Regions from separate parts of the Thalassospira sp. MIT121401 genome, predicted to be linked through region 2. Evidence: riboswitches for the same ligand, from Rfam matches in the RefSeq annotation. Region 2 holds a riboswitch; the other holds the start of a gene.
What was found. Region 2 has a riboswitch for S-adenosylmethionine ahead of metZ (O-succinylhomoserine sulfhydrylase). Riboswitches for the same ligand answer to the same signal wherever they lie in the genome.
Positions count from the first base shown of each region.

Region 1: linked by a shared signal. The riboswitch ahead of SIB88_RS09605 (methionine ABC transporter ATP-binding protein) and the one ahead of metZ (O-succinylhomoserine sulfhydrylase) in region 2 are both predicted to bind S-adenosylmethionine.

Region 1 covers NZ_CP138926.1:2,094,813-2,104,927, reverse strand. Annotated here, with positions in the region: gene SIB88_RS09620 (LysE family translocator) at 1-166, shown strand, start outside; gene SIB88_RS09615 (MetQ/NlpA family ABC transporter substrate-binding protein) at 604-1,404, opposite strand; gene SIB88_RS09610 (methionine ABC transporter permease) at 1,462-2,121, opposite strand; partial or broken gene SIB88_RS09605 (methionine ABC transporter ATP-binding protein) at 2,190-2,918, opposite strand; SAM riboswitch at 2,984-3,061, opposite strand; gene SIB88_RS09600 (hypothetical protein) at 3,242-4,159, shown strand; gene SIB88_RS09595 (protein-arginine deiminase family protein) at 4,160-6,487, shown strand; gene SIB88_RS09590 (hypothetical protein) at 6,518-7,144, shown strand; gene SIB88_RS09585 (DNA polymerase III subunit chi) at 7,151-7,606, opposite strand; gene SIB88_RS09580 (leucyl aminopeptidase) at 7,688-9,157, opposite strand; gene SIB88_RS09575 (NnrS family protein) at 9,401-10,115, shown strand, end outside.
Region 2 covers NZ_CP138926.1:8,350-18,464, forward strand. Annotated here, with positions in the region: gene SIB88_RS00045 (hypothetical protein) at 13-1,278, opposite strand; gene SIB88_RS00050 (helix-turn-helix transcriptional regulator) at 1,419-2,378, opposite strand; gene SIB88_RS00055 (low molecular weight protein-tyrosine-phosphatase) at 2,626-3,102, shown strand; gene SIB88_RS00060 (fructosamine kinase family protein) at 3,117-3,977, shown strand; gene SIB88_RS00065 (c-type cytochrome) at 4,029-4,478, shown strand; gene folE (GTP cyclohydrolase I FolE) at 4,569-5,159, opposite strand; gene apaG (Co2+/Mg2+ efflux protein ApaG) at 5,229-5,621, opposite strand; gene metZ (O-succinylhomoserine sulfhydrylase) at 5,844-7,046, opposite strand; SAM riboswitch at 7,125-7,199, opposite strand; gene SIB88_RS00085 (TVP38/TMEM64 family protein) at 7,458-8,222, shown strand; gene SIB88_RS00090 (dihydrolipoyl dehydrogenase family protein) at 8,215-9,642, shown strand; gene SIB88_RS00095 (sensor histidine kinase) at 9,718-10,115, shown strand, end outside.

The DNA.
Region 1 (10,115 bases), 2.1 Mb from region 2:
GGTCCAGCTTGCTGTCTATGGCGCACTCGCATTTGCGGCGGGCACAAGCCGCACGCTGATCACCGGCAACCCGACCGCAACCATCTTCATCGGTCGCGCCGCCGGGGCATTATTCATCGGCGTCGCCCTTCTGACCGCCTGGCAGGGCGCAATGACCCTGAACTGAACTGAAATGAACTGAACTGAACTGAACTGGGCTGGGCTGGACTGAACCAAGCCGTGCCGGACATCCCAAGCTTGCAGGCTGAACTGAAAGGCATCGGGCCGATCCTAGTCCGTGTCCGAGTGCGGGTCAGGCTGGGATCGGACTCAAGAGAGCTGAAGCACGCCTAAATGGGCAGAAATGGATATAAACACCCTAAACTGGCCGAAGCCCTGACGCCGCACTCCAAATCACCGTCCCTGCCCTTCCCCGACCGATCCAGCCGTGGTCTGTCGTAAGTCATCCTGATCAGAGATAAGACAGGATGATGTCAAATGACATGTAGACCGGACGACGCGATCCGGTACGGATCACGCGGATGGTTAGAACGTAAAACACCCGCGAACCGGATTGGCGCGCGGGTGTTTTGACTATTCAGCCAGATTTAATAATCAGGCTGATTATTCAGTAATTTTAAAGACCGGAAGCACCGAACCTTCGTATTTGGTTTCGATGAACTGACGGATCGCATCATCGTGATAGGATTCAACCAGGGTTTTGACCCACGGTGCGTCCTTGTCCTGGGTGCGGGTGACGATCACGTTGGCATACGGGCTGTCATTGCCTTCGATCGCGATCGAATCCTTGATCGGGTTCAGACCGGCTTCAAGCGCGTAGTTGGTGTTGATCGCCGAGGCATCAAGATCCGCCAGCGAACGCGGCAACTGTGCTGCGTCCAGTTCGACAAAGCGAATGTTTTTCGGGTTTTCAATCACGTCAAGCGGGCTGACAACCAGACCGACAGACGGATCAACCTTGATCAAGCCCTGTGCCTGCAGCACCAGAAGCGCACGACCGCCATTGGTCGGGTCATTCGGGATACCGATTTCGGCACCGTCTTCAAGCTCGTCCAGGCTTTTGATCTTGTCGGAATAAATGCCCATCGGGGTCAGGATGTTGTAACCGACAACGGCCAGGTCATAGCCACGATCCTTGATCTGGTTGTCCAGATACGGCTTGTGCTGGAAGCTGTTGGCCTGAAGGTCGCCATCATCAAGCGCCTGGTTCGGAATGACATAATCCGAGAAGCTGACGATTTCGATATCAAGGCCCTTGGTCGCCGCAACCTTGACGACTTCTTCCATGACTTCTTCATGCGCACCCGGGGTAACGCCGATTTTGATTTTTTCGTTGGCAAGTGCCTGACCGGTCAGGGCCGATGCCAGAACGGCCGCAGCCGTCAGTTTAAGCAGAAACCGCATTGTAAAAACTCCTTGTTTTCGCTGTTTTTTGCGGGAATTTCAAAATATGAGGGTTCCTCATATATTCCGTTTGTCGGCTTTGCGCGCCATCCAGTCGCCGGAGCTTTGGACCGCCTGCACAACCACAATCAGGGTAATCACCACAGCCGCCATCACATCGGGGCGGAACCGCTGATAGCCATACCGAATGCCAAGATCACCAAGACCACCGGCACCAACCGCACCGACCATCGCCGAATACCCGATCAGGGTGACAGCGGTCAGGGTCAGGCCATGAATAATGCCGGGCAAGGCTTCGGGCAGAAGCACCTTGGTCACGACCTGAACCGGGCGGGCGCCCATGGCCTGGGCAGCTTCGATCAGGCCGCTATCGACTTCGCGAATGGCGCCTTCGATGATGCGTGCGATGAACGGGATCGCCGCCACGGTCAGCGGGACAATCGCCGCAGATGTGCCGATCGAGGTGCCGACGACAAACCGGGTAAACGGAATGATCGCAACGGCCAGAATGATGAAGGGCACGGAACGGGTCGCATTGACGATCGGGCCAAAGATGCGCTGGAACCAAAGGGCTTCAAACAGCTCCCCCCGGCCGGACGTCGCCAGAAGCACGCCAAGCGGCAACCCCATCGAGGTGCCAAGCGCCAAGGCAGCCGCCACCATATAAAGGGTTTCGCCGGTTGCCTGAAGCAAGATCGGTGCGAGTGTTGAAAACATGATTAACCCTCCTGCCCGTTGGATTGGTCGCTGGATTGACCGGCGCGAAATTCGACAAATTCATCGGCCAGAAGCGATTTGGTGGTGTCATGGGCCGGGTTGGCAAAGATGCCGTCAACCAGTCCTTCTTCGACAATCACCCCGCCATCCATCACCGCCACACGATCACAGAGCGCCTTGACCACCGCCATTTCATGGGTGATCACCACCATGGTCAGACCAAGGCGTTTGTTGATGTCCTTAAGCAGATTAAGGATCTGACGGGTGGTTTCCGGATCCAGGGCCGAGGTGACCTCGTCACACAGCAAAACCTTCGGGCTTGATGACAGCGCGCGTGCAATGCCGACGCGCTGTTTCTGGCCACCGGACAGTTCGGCTGGATAACGGTCACGCTTTTCCTCAAGCCCGACCAGCGGCAACAGCGGATCGACGGCTGCGGCAATCTCGGCCTTGCTGGCACCGGCCAGTTCAAGCGGCAATGCGATATTGTCATAGACCGTGCGCGACGACAGAAGATTGAAGTGCTGAAACACCATGCCCAGCTGACGCCGAAACAGCGGCAGGTCACGGTTGGAAAGCTTGGTAACGTCGGTGCCATCCACAATCACCGAACCCGAAGTCGGCGTTTCAAGCAGGTTGATGCAACGGATCAGGGTGGATTTCCCGGCACCGGAACGGCCAATGACACCAACAATCTCGCCGGCTGCGATATCAAGATCGATACCGCGCAGCGCCGTATGTTCGTCACTGCCACGTCGTGCAGGATAAGTCTTCTGGACGTTCGAGAGCCTGATCATGGACCTCAACCTTTCCGTAGATACAAAAAAACCGCCGCGGCTTCACCGAGGCGGTCGTACATACGGAGCATATACGCCCTCTCGCTTTAGCCGCATTTTTATCGCGCCCGCAAGCTGAGGAGCAAATCGGCGCGTTCGATGTAACCTGTGTACCCCACTGAACGCAGTTCATCAATGGCAATGATCATGCATTTTACGCATGGCTTTTATGATCGGCAAATATACAACACTAAAATTTTGTTTAAATAACCTCGCCGCCACGGCATCACAAATGCCCGCTTCCCTCGTCTAGTTCTGGTCAACATCAATGCGGGATTGGACAGATGGCCTATGCCGACCGGATCAGTGACCTTGCCAGAACCCTGGCGCAATACCCGACCGTGGTAACGGTAACGGGCAACAAGGTTGATGTACGCACCAAGGCACAGCTTTCAACACTGTCCTCGGAAACAGCGTCGCTGCAAAAGCTCGCCGCCGAAGGGGACACTGCCCTTGTCAGTGGCAAATGCCCGGATGCCGCCAACCTGTCATCGCGCCTGCAATCCGGCGCCGGTCAAATCGCAGCCACCCTGTCTGCCTTTGGCGCACAGGATGCAGAACGCCTGAAATCCATGAGCATCTTCAGCAAACAGAAATTCGATGCCAGCGCCACGTCACGCTATCAGGCAGAGAAACGCTTTGCCGATGAAGTCAACAGCCTGCTGACCCAGGAAGCACAGGCGGTCGCGAAGTTGGAAAGTGGCACCAAGCCAGCTCCCACACCGCAGCCCGATCCAAAACCCCAGCCCCAACCAACCCCACAACCAACACCAAAGCCGGAACCGACGCCCACACCGACACCCGGCCTTGAACCTGTCCCAGAACCTGCACTTCAAACAGTAATCGATGAGGTGCCGGGATATTTGCGCACATCAGTGCCAATGTCGGTCGCGCAATACGATGACGCTGAGCTTGCGAGCAAAGCCGCTGTGGCGACGAAGGCCGCGTTGACACTCGGCGTCAAGACGGGACAGGGCATTCTTGATTATTGCGAAATCTATTTCAAAGACGGGCCGGACATATTCGACCAGTCAAAAGCGCCTGCATGGGCTTCTGAAATACTTGCCGACACATCACTGGGGACGGTGGATGACCGGCTCGCCATCCTGTTGAATGCAAGCATCGCCCAGCGCCTGTCAGCCGAAAGCGACATTTCATCGCCCATGCAATCTGAAGACACTGCTCCCGGGAAGGAGGGCTAAATGGCACGATATTCACTTCGCCTGACGGCACCGGATGGCAACTATCCATTCAATATTGTTCGCGTCACCCTTACCCGGAACGGTGGCCAATCTGTCTGGAACGCGACCTTTACACCTTTGGCACGCACCCTGGACCGCGCTTTTGATCTCGACAATGGCAATTGGGTTTTGAAGGTTTCAGGTGCCGGATTTATCCCGGTTGAAGAAGCTTTCCAGGTAACAGGTCCGGATATAAACAAGGCAGTTTCACTGGCCGTAGCCTATTTCACGCTTCACACTGATCGGGATCGTGACGGTGTTGTTGACCCCGATGCGGGCCCCATAAATCGGTCAAATCCGCCTGCCATTACATTTGGCACAGCAGGCGTTGGCGCAATCATCCCGGTTAATTGCAATTCTGATGGGTCAAACACGGCCCCCGGCTATGCGGACAATCAGGATAAGAATGTGAATGGTAACAATGACCGTGACCATGACATTGCCCATATGCAGATCAAGCTTGTCCGGGTTGGGGCAAATGATCCAATCTCGCCTGACTGGAAACTTCGGCTCAGCCTGAAAAACAACGGCATTGGAACCGCGCCACCACAGCAGCATTTCCGCGTTTTCAACGGGATTGCAAACAACAGCACAGAAATTCTTGGTCCTGAAACTGATTTCGAGACAGAGATCAAAGCCAATACACTTGGCGCAACCAAGTCTTATGGCATTGAAGCCGTGCGCTTTGCCGGAAACGGATTTCGCAGAGGGGACGGGCATATAGCCCTTGAAGTCATTCAGCCCGAAGTGACGGGGCCCTCTGTTCGCAGTTACTGGTTCTCGGAAAAGATTGTTGCGGCACGCTGGATTGGCAATCATCACCTCCAGACACCGACAGACCTGTATGTCGCCGATGCTGGAAATCTAGCTTTTCGCACTGCGCTTGGTGCAGTTGCTCTCGCGGACGGCGTTGCAGTAAACCTCGCCGACCCGGAAAATGCCACCCCGACTGGCGTCCCATATCTGGACGTCAACACCTGGCGGGACGACCCTGACAGTCCACTGGCAAATGATGATGACAGATGGTTGAGAGACACAATTGTATCGGGCCATACCGCATGGCCTGGCAATAACGGCGCGGTCGAGGAAAAGCAGGTCTTCATGAAGACATTCCGTCTACGACCGCTTCAGAACTGGGTTTATGAAACGCTGCTTAGTGCGAGTGTAGGGGTAACCTACCCGGCTGCCGGCAGCAGAAATGACCACTTAAATGATGGCAACTCCGGCGGCAATATCGGCGTAACCCCGCCTGTCAAGAAAACCACAAACGCGGGAACGACCGAGTATCTTTATGGTCGCATCTACTATGGTGACAACGTCTACAGCCGGGTGAATTTTAGCACCCGCGCCTTTTTCGATGCCCAGAACATGCAAGCAGCCATAGCACTCGATACCGACTGGCTGTCCGTCGGGCACGTCGATGAAATGATGACGTTCGTGCCATATGCTGCCGGAGCAAATGCATTCAAGAAATGGAAACTTCTGATTGCCAGTCCCAAGGCTGCCTACGACCTTATGACAACCAACCAGGGAGCGCACGGTGCGGCAAAGGTCATGCAACGCCCGGCCTGGAACACTGGAACAAGCACATTTGGCTATACCAATCTGCGCATCGGAGGGACCAGTGTTGCCTGCACCATCAATGATTTGTTGGGCAACGGCAATGCACCATTGGCAAACCCGGATGGAAGCGGCGCATACACCTATGCGCAATTGCGAAACTGGAATTTAAACGGCATCGAACAGGTCATCGGCCGTAATGTCAGGCTGCTTAAAGATGCCTTTGACCTTGATGATAGCGATATCATCCGCGTACCTGTGATTTTTTATCCCTGTCACCAAATTGACGAAAATCGCCCAACCCTTATTAATGACTTTATCAGTTGGCGCGTTGGGGGCGATGACCATGGTTTCAACGTCTTTCCTGGCAAGAATAACGGGTTCCGGACTGGCGCACTGACAGCCGATATGCCCAACATGTTTGTCGGCAACAATCGCCTTTATGTGCCCAAGCCCTTTGGTCCGTGGATCGAAGCACCGGGACATGACATGGCAGCCGCGCGAGACGAAGACAAAAACGGCTATGACCTGTTTGAACAGGATTTGAAAACCAAGCTCGCCACAGCCGGGGTTACGCATACATGCGTCTTCATTGATGACTGGAACGACTATCATGTCGCGCATGGTGAAATTCATTGCGGCACCAACGAACTGCGCACACCTTATGATGGCCAGACTGCATTTGGTGCTGCGCGCTACGAAGATTGGTGGACGGCAGTTGATGCCTGACCCTTCGGATATCCAAAAAGGATTTCAGAAATGACTGCCCAAAGCGACTATCAACAAGCACTAAAGCAAATAGCTGATTTGGCGACAGCACAGGCGTCAAGGGTTTCCGGTTTTCCGCATGCCAATTCCGTCAGTCAGATATTATATTCCTTTGGTGGGACAATTGCGGGGCCACTGATCGATGACCTTAAGGCGGGTGCCTGGAAGAAATGGCAAAGTTGGCAACTCGCTGGCAGTCTAAGTTACCTTTCGTCCTATGGCACGTCGGCTGCGGTTGCACCGCTGCGTGACATCGAAAAAAACTACAATGACAGCGTCATTCAGGATCAGGCAAAGGATCTTGCCGATCTACTGGCGACACTTGATGTGGCTGTATCGGAAGCACGCAAACTGCAAGACGTGCAGAACGCGATTTCATCTGGCGACAAGGACAGGATGGCCAGAGAAATGTTGCTGGCACTAGCGCAGCTTGACCCTGACTGGCCCAAACGCGCAGCCACCATCCAGAGCAGCCTATTTGATCTTGCAGATGACAGCTTTCCCGCAATCAATGAGCTTGCCTCAGGCGCGCTGAGCAAAGATGACGTCTCTAAGGCACTTGTCGAAATTCTGTTTCCCGGCCCCTCAGACAGCTCATCTTCAAAAGCCAAATCCTGACCTGAGCTAACTTTCAGCCTTCTTCTCCCACGCGCCTTGCGGGGATTGCTGCCAGTAGGAAAGCTTGTGACCGGCGTCTTTCCAGTCTTTCCAGCGGGTGCGGGCCTCGGCCACCGCGTCGTGGTCACGGTCATCAAACAGCATGATGACGCGTTCGTAATCGGCGACCTTGTCGCTCATCGCACGGTCGGTCAGAAACAGGAACTGGGCGCCATTGGGGTTTTCATCATCCGTCGTCAGCCAGACCGGCTGCATTTCCGGATCGCCATCGGATTTGGACCCGTGCGGGAGCCAGCTTGCCGGATCATAGGTCCATAGAAGCGTGTTGATCGCGTCAATGCGCTGTTCATTACCCGTCATCACCACAGCACGTTTTTCCCGCTCCAATGTTTTGGACAGCAGGGTCGGCAAGGCACGTTCCAGCGGCAAGCTGGTGAGATGATAGAACCAGATATCAGCCATAGCCAATTCAGTAGCGCGAAAGCAAAAACGGGGCAAGATGATCATCACCCTGCCCCGCATAAATCACATCACGAAACGTGATCAGTTTTCGTAGTTATCAGCCACAAAGCGATCAAGCAGGCGCACGCCAAAGCCGGTACCGCCTTTGGGTACGACTTCCTTGTCGGCGGTCGACCATGCCATTGCCGCGATATCAAGATGCGCCCACGGGCGGTCCTTGGTGATAAAGCGTTTGAGGAACTGGGCCGCGGTGATCGACCCGGCCGGGCGACCGCCAACGTTTTTCATATCGGCAATGTCGGATTTAAGCTGCTTGTCATAGGCCGGTGACAGCGGCAGACGCCACACACCTTCATCAACGGCAAGACCGGCCGTTGTGATCTGGGCAGCCAGATCGTCATTATTGGAAAACAGACCGGCATTTTCATGACCAAGGGCAATGATCACCGCCCCGGTCAGGGTCGCCAGATCAACGATCAGACGCGGATCGTATTTTTCCTGCACATAGGTCAGCGCATCACACAGAACCAGACGGCCTTCGGCATCGGTATTGATGACTTCAATCGTCTGACCCGACATCGAGGTCACAACATCACCCGGACGCTGCGCGGTCGAAGACGGCATGTTTTCAACCAGACCAAGAACCGCAACCACGTTGCATTTCGCCTTGCGACCAGCCAGAGCCTTCATCAGACCGGAAACGACACCGGCACCGCCCATGTCCCATTTCATGTCTTCCATGCCCGCCGCCGGTTTAAGCGAAATACCGCCGGTATCAAAGGTCACGCCCTTGCCGACAAAGGCAATCGGTGCGTCTTTTTTCTTGCCACCGTTCCAGCGCATGACAACCATGGCCGGTTTTTTGGCCGACCCCATGGCAACGCCCAGAAGCGCACCCATGCCGAGCTTTTTCATTTCCTTTTCATCAAGGACGTCAATCTCGACACCGAGCTTTTCAAGTGCGGAGACTTCCTTGGCAAAGGTTTCCGGATAAAGAACGTTGGCCGGCTCAGACACAAGATCACGGGTGAAGAACACGCCTTCGACGACCTTTTTGGCGCTGTCGAACTGTTTCTTGGCGTCCTTGTGGTCGCGGGTGGCAATATCGAACGCCTTAAGAACCGGCTTGTCTTCCTTGGTTTCGGTGGTGCGGTATTTATCGAAGCGATAATCACGCAGCATGGCACCGGTTGCAAAATCACAAGCCAGGTTTTCCATATCAAACAGAACGGTAAGTTCCTTTTCCCCGGTCGCCAGGGCGCGCGCCGTAACCGACCCGCCAAGCTTCTGGGCTGCGATCACGTCAAATTCGGCTTCCTTGCCAATCCCGAAAATGATCACGCGCGACAGATCGACATTTGCCGGTGCAAGGATCTGGAGGCTTTGCCCCGACTTGCCCTTGAAGGTCGACGACTTGATCGCCTTGGTGATCGATCCACCGGTTGCTTCATCAAGCGCAACCGCACTTGGCATCAGATCAGCCCCCTCAGTCGCAAAGGCAATAACGGCACCGCTGGACGGAATGGCGAGATCGGAAAACGTGATCTTCATGGTGAACAGGACTCCTGTCATGTTTCGGGGCGCGCGGCCCTTTCAAAAGCAGCCGCGTTGAAATTCTGCCCCTAATCTAGCGTGAATAACGCGCTTGAAAAGCCTTATCATCGAAAAACACAGGGTTTTCACGTAAGAGCAACCTGTTGCCCCCGTGATTTGGCATGCGTCAAAATTGCGCAACGTCAAAGACAGCATTTCAAACACCGCTATGATCGCCCCATTACATCCAGGAGGCCGATCATGCCCGCCAAGCCAGCCCCGATTTCGATCACCGAACCGGCCGCCCGTTCCCACCCGTTCTGGAGCGGGGCGTTTCGCCCGCTTTTTCTGTTGGCCGGGATCCTTGCGCTTGTTGCCGTCGTCTGGTGGGTGGCGGGCTATGTCCACGGAATTGCGGTGCCAAGCCTTGGCACGCCATCCTTCTGGCACGCCCATGAAATGATATTCGGATTTGGCGGGGCGGCGATTGGCGGGTTTTTATTGACCGCGATTGCCAACTGGACGGGACGACCACCCGTTGCCGGGTCGATGTTAATGGCCCTTACATCAACATGGATTTTGGGGCGTTTTGCTATTGGCTTTGCCGAAAACCTGCCGCCGCTTGCCGTGATTGTCGGGGCATTGGCCTATTTTGTGTTTCTGATTGCGTTGGGGGCGCGTGAGCTGATTGCGGCGCGTAACCTTAAGAACATGCGGGTTCTGGCGGTGATTGGCATCATCGCGCTGTTTGACGGGCTGTTTGTTGCATCCTGCCTTGATGTCATCGCCCTTGATCCGGTGATGCTTTATCAAACGGCGATCCTGACGATCATTTTGCTGATTGCGCTGATTGGCGGGCGGGTGATCCCGGCCTTTACGCGCAACTGGATGCAACGCGAACAGATTTCGGCGCCCCTGCCCGTCCTGTTTGGCCGGTTTGACATGGTGTGTCTGGCAAGTATCGCACTGGCCATTA
Region 2 (10,115 bases):
GGTTTTTGATGCTTAGGAGCGCGTCGCATCAAACTTGCGCCGCGGCATCAACAGATCGCAAAATGGCAGGACCAGCGTATCAAAAGCCGAAGCAGCCCGTGCGGCATCGATGCGAATAATGTGCTGTTCGATATCGCGCTGTGTCGCCAATTCACCAAGCGGGGCCAATTCGGGCAGCGCATCAACAAGGGTCGTGTAAAATTCGATCTGGTCGGCCCGGGCCGTCCCCGAAGCAAGATTGCCAAGATGGTTATAAAGCGCCATGGCCAGGAACCAGCGACAATAAGGCATCAATCCCTGAAGGATTTCGGCACGTTGTTGTGGTTGAAGATATTGTTGCAGATCACTGTCAAGCCACACCGCATTTTGCACACCGGCAATAAAAGCATTGCGCAAAGCCGGATATTCGTCGGTGAAAAAGACCGTCGTCAGCCAGCCTGACAATTCATCAAGTGACGTACGCCGGCTTTCCGGTGTGCTTTCGGCGGTAAAATCAAGAGCCGGCATCGGCGGTTTCCCGGACATGGCAAGACTTGCCACCGCCGGATCAATCAGGGCATTGGCAAGCCATGCCTGATGCCAGATTCGCATTGGCCTGAAGAAAGGTTCCTTTTCAGACCCGCCAGCATCGATCCAGCTTTCGATCAAATGCGCGCGGCCAAGACAAATACCCAGACGCAATGCGTCTTCAAACCCCATGCCCCCGACAAGCAACGGATCCCCCAGCATGTCTTCGAGGAGCGGCAGGCTTGTTGCAACGTGATCGGCACGAAGCCCGGCACCGAGCGGCTGATAAAAAGCCGCACCATCACCATGGGCAAGAACCGTGCGCGCATGTTTGGCAAACTGTCCCCAGAAAACCAGCCGAACCGGTTCGGCACGCTTGCGCCAAAGCGGGCGGGTCAGATGCCAGTTTTCCGTTTCAAATTCGGCAAGCGGCATCATGCCGACAAGACGGGCCAACGGTTTTGCCACCGCCTGTTCCAGTGCATCTACATCGCCAACATGACCGATCGAAAGCCGCCATCCCGGTTGTTCATGGGGGTGGCGGTCAAGCCAAAGCATGGCAAATCCCGATGCCCCGGCACGTTCGCAAGATGGCGCAACCAGATCAAAGAAAAGGGATAGTGCGGATGGAATGTCGGGTACCAGATGGTCAGGCAATGCATCCCCAACCACCCAGGTCTTGACCATTACGTCATCGGCATCTGGCCGGTCATGAAAACGCGGCGGCAAAAAGCCGGCATATTGGTTGGCAGAACTCAGTGCGTCGGTCATGGCAGCCTCGTAAATACAAGCGGGATAAGGTTCGCGCCGTCTGTTTGGTGCTGATACCCAACGCGATCAGTCAGGTCAATGAGATGCGCGCGCCACAGCGGTACAACCAGATCCCTGCAATCGACAAGTTTGTGCTGTTCCTATGCCCGTGTGAGCCCGGCATGCCCGATGCTTGCTTCGCGATAAACAGATGGTGGCATTGCCATCAAGCGTCTGAAATCCCGGGAAAAATGCGCATTGTCTGTAAAGCCGCACCAAAAGCCGATTTCCCCAACCGACAGGGTCGTACCACACAAAAGCCGGCATGCTTCGCGCACGCGGACCAAACGCAAAATATCAGAGAACCGACTGCTGGCCTGTTGCAGGCGTCGCTGCAACGTGCGGCCGGATGTTTCAAGTGCCGCAGCGACTTCGTCGATTGTCCAGCTGCGTCCGATATCCTGTTCAAGGATTGCAAAAAGTTGCCTGACAATTGGTCGTTGCGCACCAATTGCCGGCGCGGTTCCGGGCATATTGGCCAAGAAAGGATAGGACGAAGAGACCGGCTCAAAACTGTTCCAGTTGATGCGGAAACGAAGCCCGCGACCGGTAAAGTCGAGCTTGTTATTGATCCGGCCCTTGCGCATGACACGGATGGCGGGGCCATGGCTTGGCAAAATCGTGCTGTCGATATTTTCGGCACCGACAGCTTCGAGAAGGCCGATTAAAAATCCCTGAAGAAGAAGGTTTTCAACCCGTGCAGGCGGCTGTCCGCGCACAACACCGCGATGGATGCTCATGGATTTTCCGGTAATTGAAAATTCGCTGCGTGCACGGGCGTGGGAATAACCTTCCAGACGGCGCCAACGGTCGGCAATGACCGCCGGTGTTGCCGAATGACGCAACATTGTCAGGATCGGCTCCTGTTCCTTGGCAGCGAGATGCCGACCAAGGCGCACCAGAACCGCCGGACCATTTGATTCTTCGAGCGCGAGCATGATGCTGCGCAGCTTGGCAGATGTGACAACGGTGCCCGCCGGGACCAGATCATACCCGCGCGGCAACCAGGCCAATTGCCGGATCAGGGCAACATGCAATCCGAAAGAAACAAATTCCTGCATCGAAACACGCCAAAATTCCAAGTTTGGCGCGATCATACAAACTATTGATTGCACTGTCAGCGCACGATCCAAAATGTCACGAAGCTGTTACATAACAGCATCTTCATCAGGACTTCCAATCAGCCAGACAAGCAAAGGACAGATGACGGATACAGGATGAGCATATGGCGGAACGCCACATATTGCCCGAACCGCCCGTGCATGTCAGTCTGGGCCATTCCGAATTCACATTTAACGGACATATGGCGTGATCAAGGTTCTTTTTGTCTGTACCGGCAACATTTGTCGGTCCCCCACCGCAGACGGGGTTTTCCGTAAAATTGTTGACCAGGCGGGACTTTCCGACCAAATCGGCATTGATAGCTGCGGGTTGTCTGCCTATCACGTTGGTGAATTGCCAGATCCCCGATCACGGGAAATGGCCGAAAGCCGCGGCTATGATCTGAACGATATCCGGTCCCGCAAAATCAAGCCAAGCGACTATATACAGTTCGACTACATTCTGGCGATGGATGATGGCCATTTGCGCGACATGCGTCGTCAGGCCCCGTCGGAACATCAACATCGCATCGAGCTGTTTCTGGATTACCACCCCGAAATGGCCGGGCAAAGTGTCCCTGATCCGTATTATGGTGGCAGCAACGGGTTTATCCGCGTGTTCGACATGATCGAAGAAACGTCAAACAATCTGTTGTCCCATATCCGTAAACAGCACGGCTTGTAACACAGCCACCAAAGATGGACAGAAATGCCGCAACATCGCTGATTGAACGTTTGACCGGCTGCCCGGTCAAACAGATTACCCGCATGTCTGGCGGTTCCTTTGCCGAGGTCATCCGGCTGGATCTGAGCGATGGCCGATCAGTTGTCGCAAAGATTGCAAGCAGCGGGAAAGGCGACCTTGAGACAGAGGCAGAAATGTTGCGCTATTTCGCGAAACATTCCCCGATTGCCTGTCCTGATGTCATTCATGCTGACCAAGACTGTCTGGTGATGACCTATGTCGCCAATGACAACCGGATGTCACAAAGCGTTCAGCGTGATCTGGCCATCCAGCTTGCCGCACAGCATCAGGTCACTGCTCCGAAATTCGGTCTTGCGTTTGACACCCTGATCGGGGGATTACACCAGCCCAACAGGTTCGAGCAAAGCTGGGTAACCTTTTTCGGGGAGAATCGCCTGCGACACATGGCGCAGGTAGCACATCGCGAAGGGCAATTGTCCGCATCGCTGACTGTGCGGATTGATCACCTTATCCAGCGGCTCGATCATTTCATTGATGACAAACCACAAAGTTCGCTTCTGCATGGGGATCTTTGGGGCGGAAATATCCTGTGTCAGGATGGGCGGGTTGCGGCCCTGATTGATCCGGCAATTTATTACGGTGACCGCGAAATCGAGCTGGCCTTCGGGACACTGTTTGGCGATCTGGGACCGGATTTTTTTGGGCAATATCATGAAATTTTGCCAATCGCGCCAGGGTTCTTTGAAGAACGCAGGGATTTGTATAATCTTTATCCGTTACTGGTGCATGTGCGCCTGTTTGGTGCGCCATATGTCAGATCGGTTGAAAACATCCTTGAGCGATTTGGCGTTTAAGAGAGACCGCCTTTATCCAAAACAATTGTCGAAATACAGGGGACGAGAGAGTTGAAATTTCTAGCAGGAGCCGCTCTGGCACTTTCCATGACGGTCAGCATTGCCGCCATCGCCCATGAAGGTGCGAGCGGCGTTGTCAAAGAACGCATGGATGGCATGAAAGCCATCGGCCAGCAGGTCAAGATCATGGTCCCGATGATGAAAGGCACATTGCCTTATGATCCGGCCAAGGTCGCCCAATCAGCCGAAATCATTGAACGTCACGCCGGTGAAAACTTCACCAGCCTGTTCCCGGAAGGCAGCGACGGAAAGCCATCGGAAGCCCATGCCGATATCTGGTCGGACTGGTCAAAATTCAACGACCTTGCCATCGAGCTTGAAACCAGTGCATCGGAACTCAAAACGGTTGCAGCCAATAACGGCTCGGAAGATGCCTTCAAGGGCGCGCTGGGCTCGGCATTGCGGACCTGCAAATCCTGCCACAGCAGTTTCCGCGAATAGGCAACAGGCCTGTCGCAAGACACTGCCAATAAAAAGGCCGCAGCACCCGAAATGCTGCGGCCTTTGTCATTCAATGTGCTATCGGCGCGATTAGCGACCGATCATCGCGAAAAATTCACGACGGGTAATCGGATCATCGCGGAATGCACCGAGCATCCGGCTGGTGACCATTGATACGCCGGTTTTGTGCACGCCGCGGGTGCTCATGCACTGGTGGTTGGCATCAATCACCACAGCAACACCAAGCGGATCAAGCTCTTCCTGAATGGTGTTAGCGACCTGTGCTGTCATTTTTTCCTGAATCTGCAACCGTTTGGAATAGACTTCGACAACACGGGCCAGTTTGGAAATGCCAACAACGCGCTTACGCGGCAGATAGGCGACATGTGCGACACCGATGATCGGCACCATGTGGTGTTCGCAATATGACTCAACGCGGATGTCACGCAGGACAACCATTTCGTCATAGCCGTCGGTTTCTTCAAAAGTCCGCCGCAGAATCTCGGCCGGGTCCTGCTGGTAGCCCGCAAAGAATTCGCCATAAGAACGCACCACACGATCGGGCGTCCCACGCAATCCTTCGCGGTCGGGATCGTCCCCCGCCCAGCGAAGAAGGGTCCGCACCGCATCTTCTGCTTCTTCGCGTGTTGGACGTTTCACGGCGCTATGTTCGCTGCACATACTAAATCCTTTTGTCATTTCCGTGCGGGATAAATCCCGGCTTGGTGGGGCTCCTGACCCGCTTTTATATCAGTTCACAGTATGTTGCCCATGGGGACTGTCCAGAGAAAAGGCAGGAATGGCAATATCAAAATGATTGCCGTCCATGTCCATCATCTCATAGGTCCCAACCATAAAGCCACTTGGCGTCGCCAGTGGCGCACCACTGGTATAGTTGAAACGTTCCCCACCTGCGAGGACGGGCTGTTCGCCGACAACACCCGGGCCTTTGACCTCCTGGGTTTCCCCGCGTGAATCCGTAATCCGCCAGTAGCGACTAAGCAACTGGACGGTTTTGGATCCGAGGTTTTCAATCTCGATCCGATAGGCCCAAACATAGCGATGGGTATCAGGATCGGATTCATCCTCAAGGAATACGGGTTGCACCGAAACCTTGATGTCGTGGGTTACGGTCGAATACATGCACGTCTCCAGGCCAAATGTGTTCCATTCATCTTCTGTCAGCCAAGATCACAATTGATGAGCCATATGTAGACAGTCTGCATAAGAAGTACCAGTGGCCTGTCACAATAGTTGCGAAACAGTTTCGCCGCTACTGCCAGGCCGCCAAAACACCCTTCTAAAAGCAACGGCCCGCACATTGTACGGGCCGTTCCGATATCAGGATTACCGTATCACCATCCGTTATACGGAAAGGGCCGCCAGCAGATCTTCTTTCAGATCATCAATGTCTTCCAGACCAACAGACAAACGCAGCATGCCCTCGGTAATGCCCATCGTGATTTTGTCCTCGGCCGGGACACGCTGATGCGTTGTCGTCCAGGGATGGGTGGCCAGACTTTTGGCATCGCCGAGATTGTTGGATATATCAATCAGATTGAGGTTATCAAGCAACGAAAAGGCTGCTTTCTTGCCCCCGGCAAGCTCAATCGCGATCAATCCACCGCCCCGACCAGACATCTGTTTCATTGCCAGTTCATGCTGCGGGTGACTTTTCAGTCCCGGATAGATAACGCGCGACACTTGCGGCTGTTCCGACAGGAATTCCGCCAATGCCGATGCATTGCGGATATGCTGGTCCACACGCAGGCTAAGTGTTTCAAGACCTTTGAGAAGCACCCAGGCGTTGAACGGGCTCATGCTCGGCCCGGTGTGACGCAGGAATGTCGTCAGGTGTTCGTCATGCCATTCCTTGTCGTTAAACAGGATGGCCCCGCCAAGACAGCGCCCCTGACCATCAATATGCTTGGTCGCGGAATAGACAACAATATCAGCCCCCAGTTCCATCGGCTTTTGCAGGATCGGGGTCGCGAAAACGTTATCGACCACGACTTTCGCACCTGCCTTGTGCGCCAGATCGGCGATAAAGGCGATATCAAGAACTTCCAGGGTCGGGTTGGACGGCGTTTCAAGAAAGACCGCATCGGCCGGCTTGGAAAGGGCTTCTTCCCATGCGGCGTGATCCGTACCGTCGACCAGTTCGGTTTCAACACCAAAGCGGGGCAAAAGCGTGGTCAGGATGAATTCACAAGACCCGAACAATGCGCGCGAACCCACAACACGCCCGCCTGCCTTGGTACAAGCCGCAAGCGCATTCCACACCGCCGACATGCCAGATGCGGTCGCCCGGCAGTATTTCGCGCCTTCGAGCAACGCAAGGCGTTCCTCGAACATGTTCACGGTCGGATTGGCAAAACGTGAATAGACATAGCGTTCCGGACCACTGCCATCAAAGGAGGCCTCGGCCTCGGCGGCGGTTTCATACACATATCCGGAATTCATAAAGATGGCTTCGGACGTTTCGGAGAAACCGGTGCGCGCGGTACCACCACGAACGGAACGGGTCGCGGCACGCCAGTTATCGGAAGCCTTTTTTTCGGTCGTCATCGTCTTGCTCCTAATATGCCCGAAGATATTGGTGCGTTCCGGGCACAAAAAACCCTGACCGGCATGAATGGGTCAGGGCCGAAGCCGTTTTACCCCTCTTTAGCGATTTTTTACGTGGCCGCAAGCCGGTCGACAAATCCCACGATGCGCAGACGATACGTCCAGATTTCCCCGACGTCAAGCACCAGACCATCAGGATTTCTGCGCAGCTTTGTCTGCATTGATGCTTTGTCGGTGATCGCGATTTCCTCACGCAATGGTGAAAGCAGTTCATAAGCTTCTTTCGAGAATTCGCTCTAATCTTGCCGAAATTAATGCAATCCTGTTTATCGGGTTTTGCTCTTCACCCCGTCACCAGATCCATGCAAGAGCGTGAATTATATGATCAAAACCAGTTCAGCGACGCCAACAGTGTCCGACCACAAAACAGAACATACAGATCAGAATCAGGCTGCGCGCAAACCGCTTTGGCGCCGGTTGCTGCCACTTGTGGTTCTGATTTGCGGCCTGCTTGTCGCCTGGAGCAGCGGCCTTCTGGATTTGCTGTCCTTTGACACGTTACGTGACAATCGCGACCAGTTGCAGGACCTCGTTGCCAGCAAACCTGTGCTCAGCATTCTGGGCTTTATGGCGATTTACGTGATTGCGGTTGCCCTGTCCTTGCCGCTTGGGTCCATTCTGACCATTTCCGGGGGCTTTTTGTTTGGTGCCGTACTCGGGACCACATATGTCGTCAGTGCCGCGACCCTTGGCGCTGTCATCGTTTATCTTGCCGCGCGATACGCGTTTTACGATGTCATGCATGACAAGGCGGGCAGTGCAATTCGGAAAATGGAAAAAGGCTTTTCCGAAAATGCCTTCAGCTATCTGATGGTCTTGCGCCTGATCCCGATATTCCCGTTCTGGCTTGTCAATCTGGTACCGGCATTGCTCGGGGTGAAATTGCGCTCCTTTGCCATGGGAACCTTGCTTGGCATCATTCCGGGCACCTTTGTTTACGCATCTATCGGTGACGGTCTTGGTGCCCTGTTTGATCAGGGCAAGACACCCGATCTTGGCGTCATTTTCGAACCCCGAATTCTGACCCCGATTATTGGCCTGGCTGTTCTGGCGATGCTGCCGGTTGCCTACAAGAAACTTCGCAAATCCAAGAATGAGGCCAGCTCAGATGAGTAAATTGATCAAAACCGACATCTGCGTCATTGGTGCCGGGTCTGGCGGTCTTTCGGTTGCGGCGGGGGCCGTTCAAATGGGGGCAAAGGTTGTCCTGGTCGAAAAGGGCAAAATGGGCGGTGACTGCCTGAATACCGGTTGCGTGCCCTCCAAGGCCCTTCTGGCGGCGGGTCATGCTGCCGAAAATGCACGTAAAGCTTCGCGGTTTGGCATTTCAACCGGCCCGGTAAGCGTCAATTTCGATCAGGCAATCGATCATGTTCATTCGGTAATTTCGGGCATTGCGCCCCATGATTCGGTTGAACGATTTGAAGAACTGGGCTGCGACGTCATACAGGCAGAAGGAAAATTCACAGCCCCCGACAACCTTGTTGCAGGTGACAGCACAATCAAGGCGAAGCGTTTTGTCATCGCAACCGGATCGCGCGCAGCAGTGCCCCCGATCCCCGGTCTTGATGCCGTTCCCTATTTCACCAACGAGAATATTTTTGAAAACCGTGTTTGCCCTGAACATCTGATTGTCATTGGCGGCGGTCCGATCGGACTTGAAATGGCACAGGCCCATCAGCAACTTGGCGCCAAGGTGACCGTCATTGAAATGATGTCCATTCTGCCAAAAGACGATGCAGACATGGTGTCTGTGGTCCGCGACAATATCAAATCCAGCGGTATCACCCTGTATGAAGGCAGCAAAACCAAGGAAGTCCAGTCAAACGGTGACAACATTCGTGTCATCATTGAGCATGACGGCATCGAAATCACGCTTGAGGGCAGCCACCTTCTGCTTGCCACTGGACGCAAGCCGAATGTTGAAAATCTGGGCCTTGAGCAGGCAGGTGTTGAATATGAACGAACCGGTATCATCGTTGATGAACGCCTGCGAAGCTCGAACCGCAAGATTTTTGCGATTGGCGACGTAACCGGTGGTCTGCAATTTACCCATATGGCGGGATATGATGCCGGAATTGTCATTCGAAATGCCTTGTTTAAACTCCCGGCCAAGGTCAATTACAATGCGGTTCCTTGGGTGACCTATACCCAGCCCGAACTTGCCCAGGCTGGCATGAACGAAACCGCGGCGCGTGCCAAATATGGTGACAGTATCCGGGTTGTCCGATGGGATTATGCCGAAAATGATCGCGCCCGGGCCGAGGCAGATACAACCGGTTTCATCAAGGTCGTCACGACCGCAAAAGGCCGCATTCTGGGTGCCGGGATCGTTGGCCGTCAGGCCGGCGAGTTGATCGGGCTCTGGTCATTCGCGATTTCACAGAAAATGAAAATCGGGGCGATTGCCGGCATGATCGCGCCGTATCCGACCCTTGGTGAATTGTCCAAACGGGTTGCCGGTGCCTGGTACACTCCCAGCCTGTTTAGCGAAAGAACCCGAAAAATTGTTCGTTTCCTTCTCAAGCTTGGCTAACGGCCCGATGTCATCAAGACAAACAAGCTTCTGTAGCACTGTACTTTTTTGACGGTCTCTGACTAACATCTCCTTATGGAACGGCCGCATCTTAAATTGCCCCCATGGGCCAAATCGCTTTCCGCACGCCTGCTGGTGCTGACGGTCAGTTTTGTGATGCTTGCAGAGATCTTTGTCTTTGCCCCGTCCGTTGCGCGGTTCAGGGTCGACTGGCTCAAGGCACATCTTGATTCCGGCTATCTCGCGGCCCTGGCGCTTGAAGCAACCCCCGATCAGATGATCCCAGATGATCTTGAAAAGGAACTGCTGTCAAATGCCGGGATTGAGGCCGTCATTCTGCGCCGCGAAGACCGCAAGCTTCTTTTGCAACGCGATGACATGCCCGCCAAGGTCGACAAGAACGTCAATCTGACCAACTTTTCCATCCCGATGGCGGTAATGGAAGGCCTGGCAACCTTGGCACAAACCGAAGA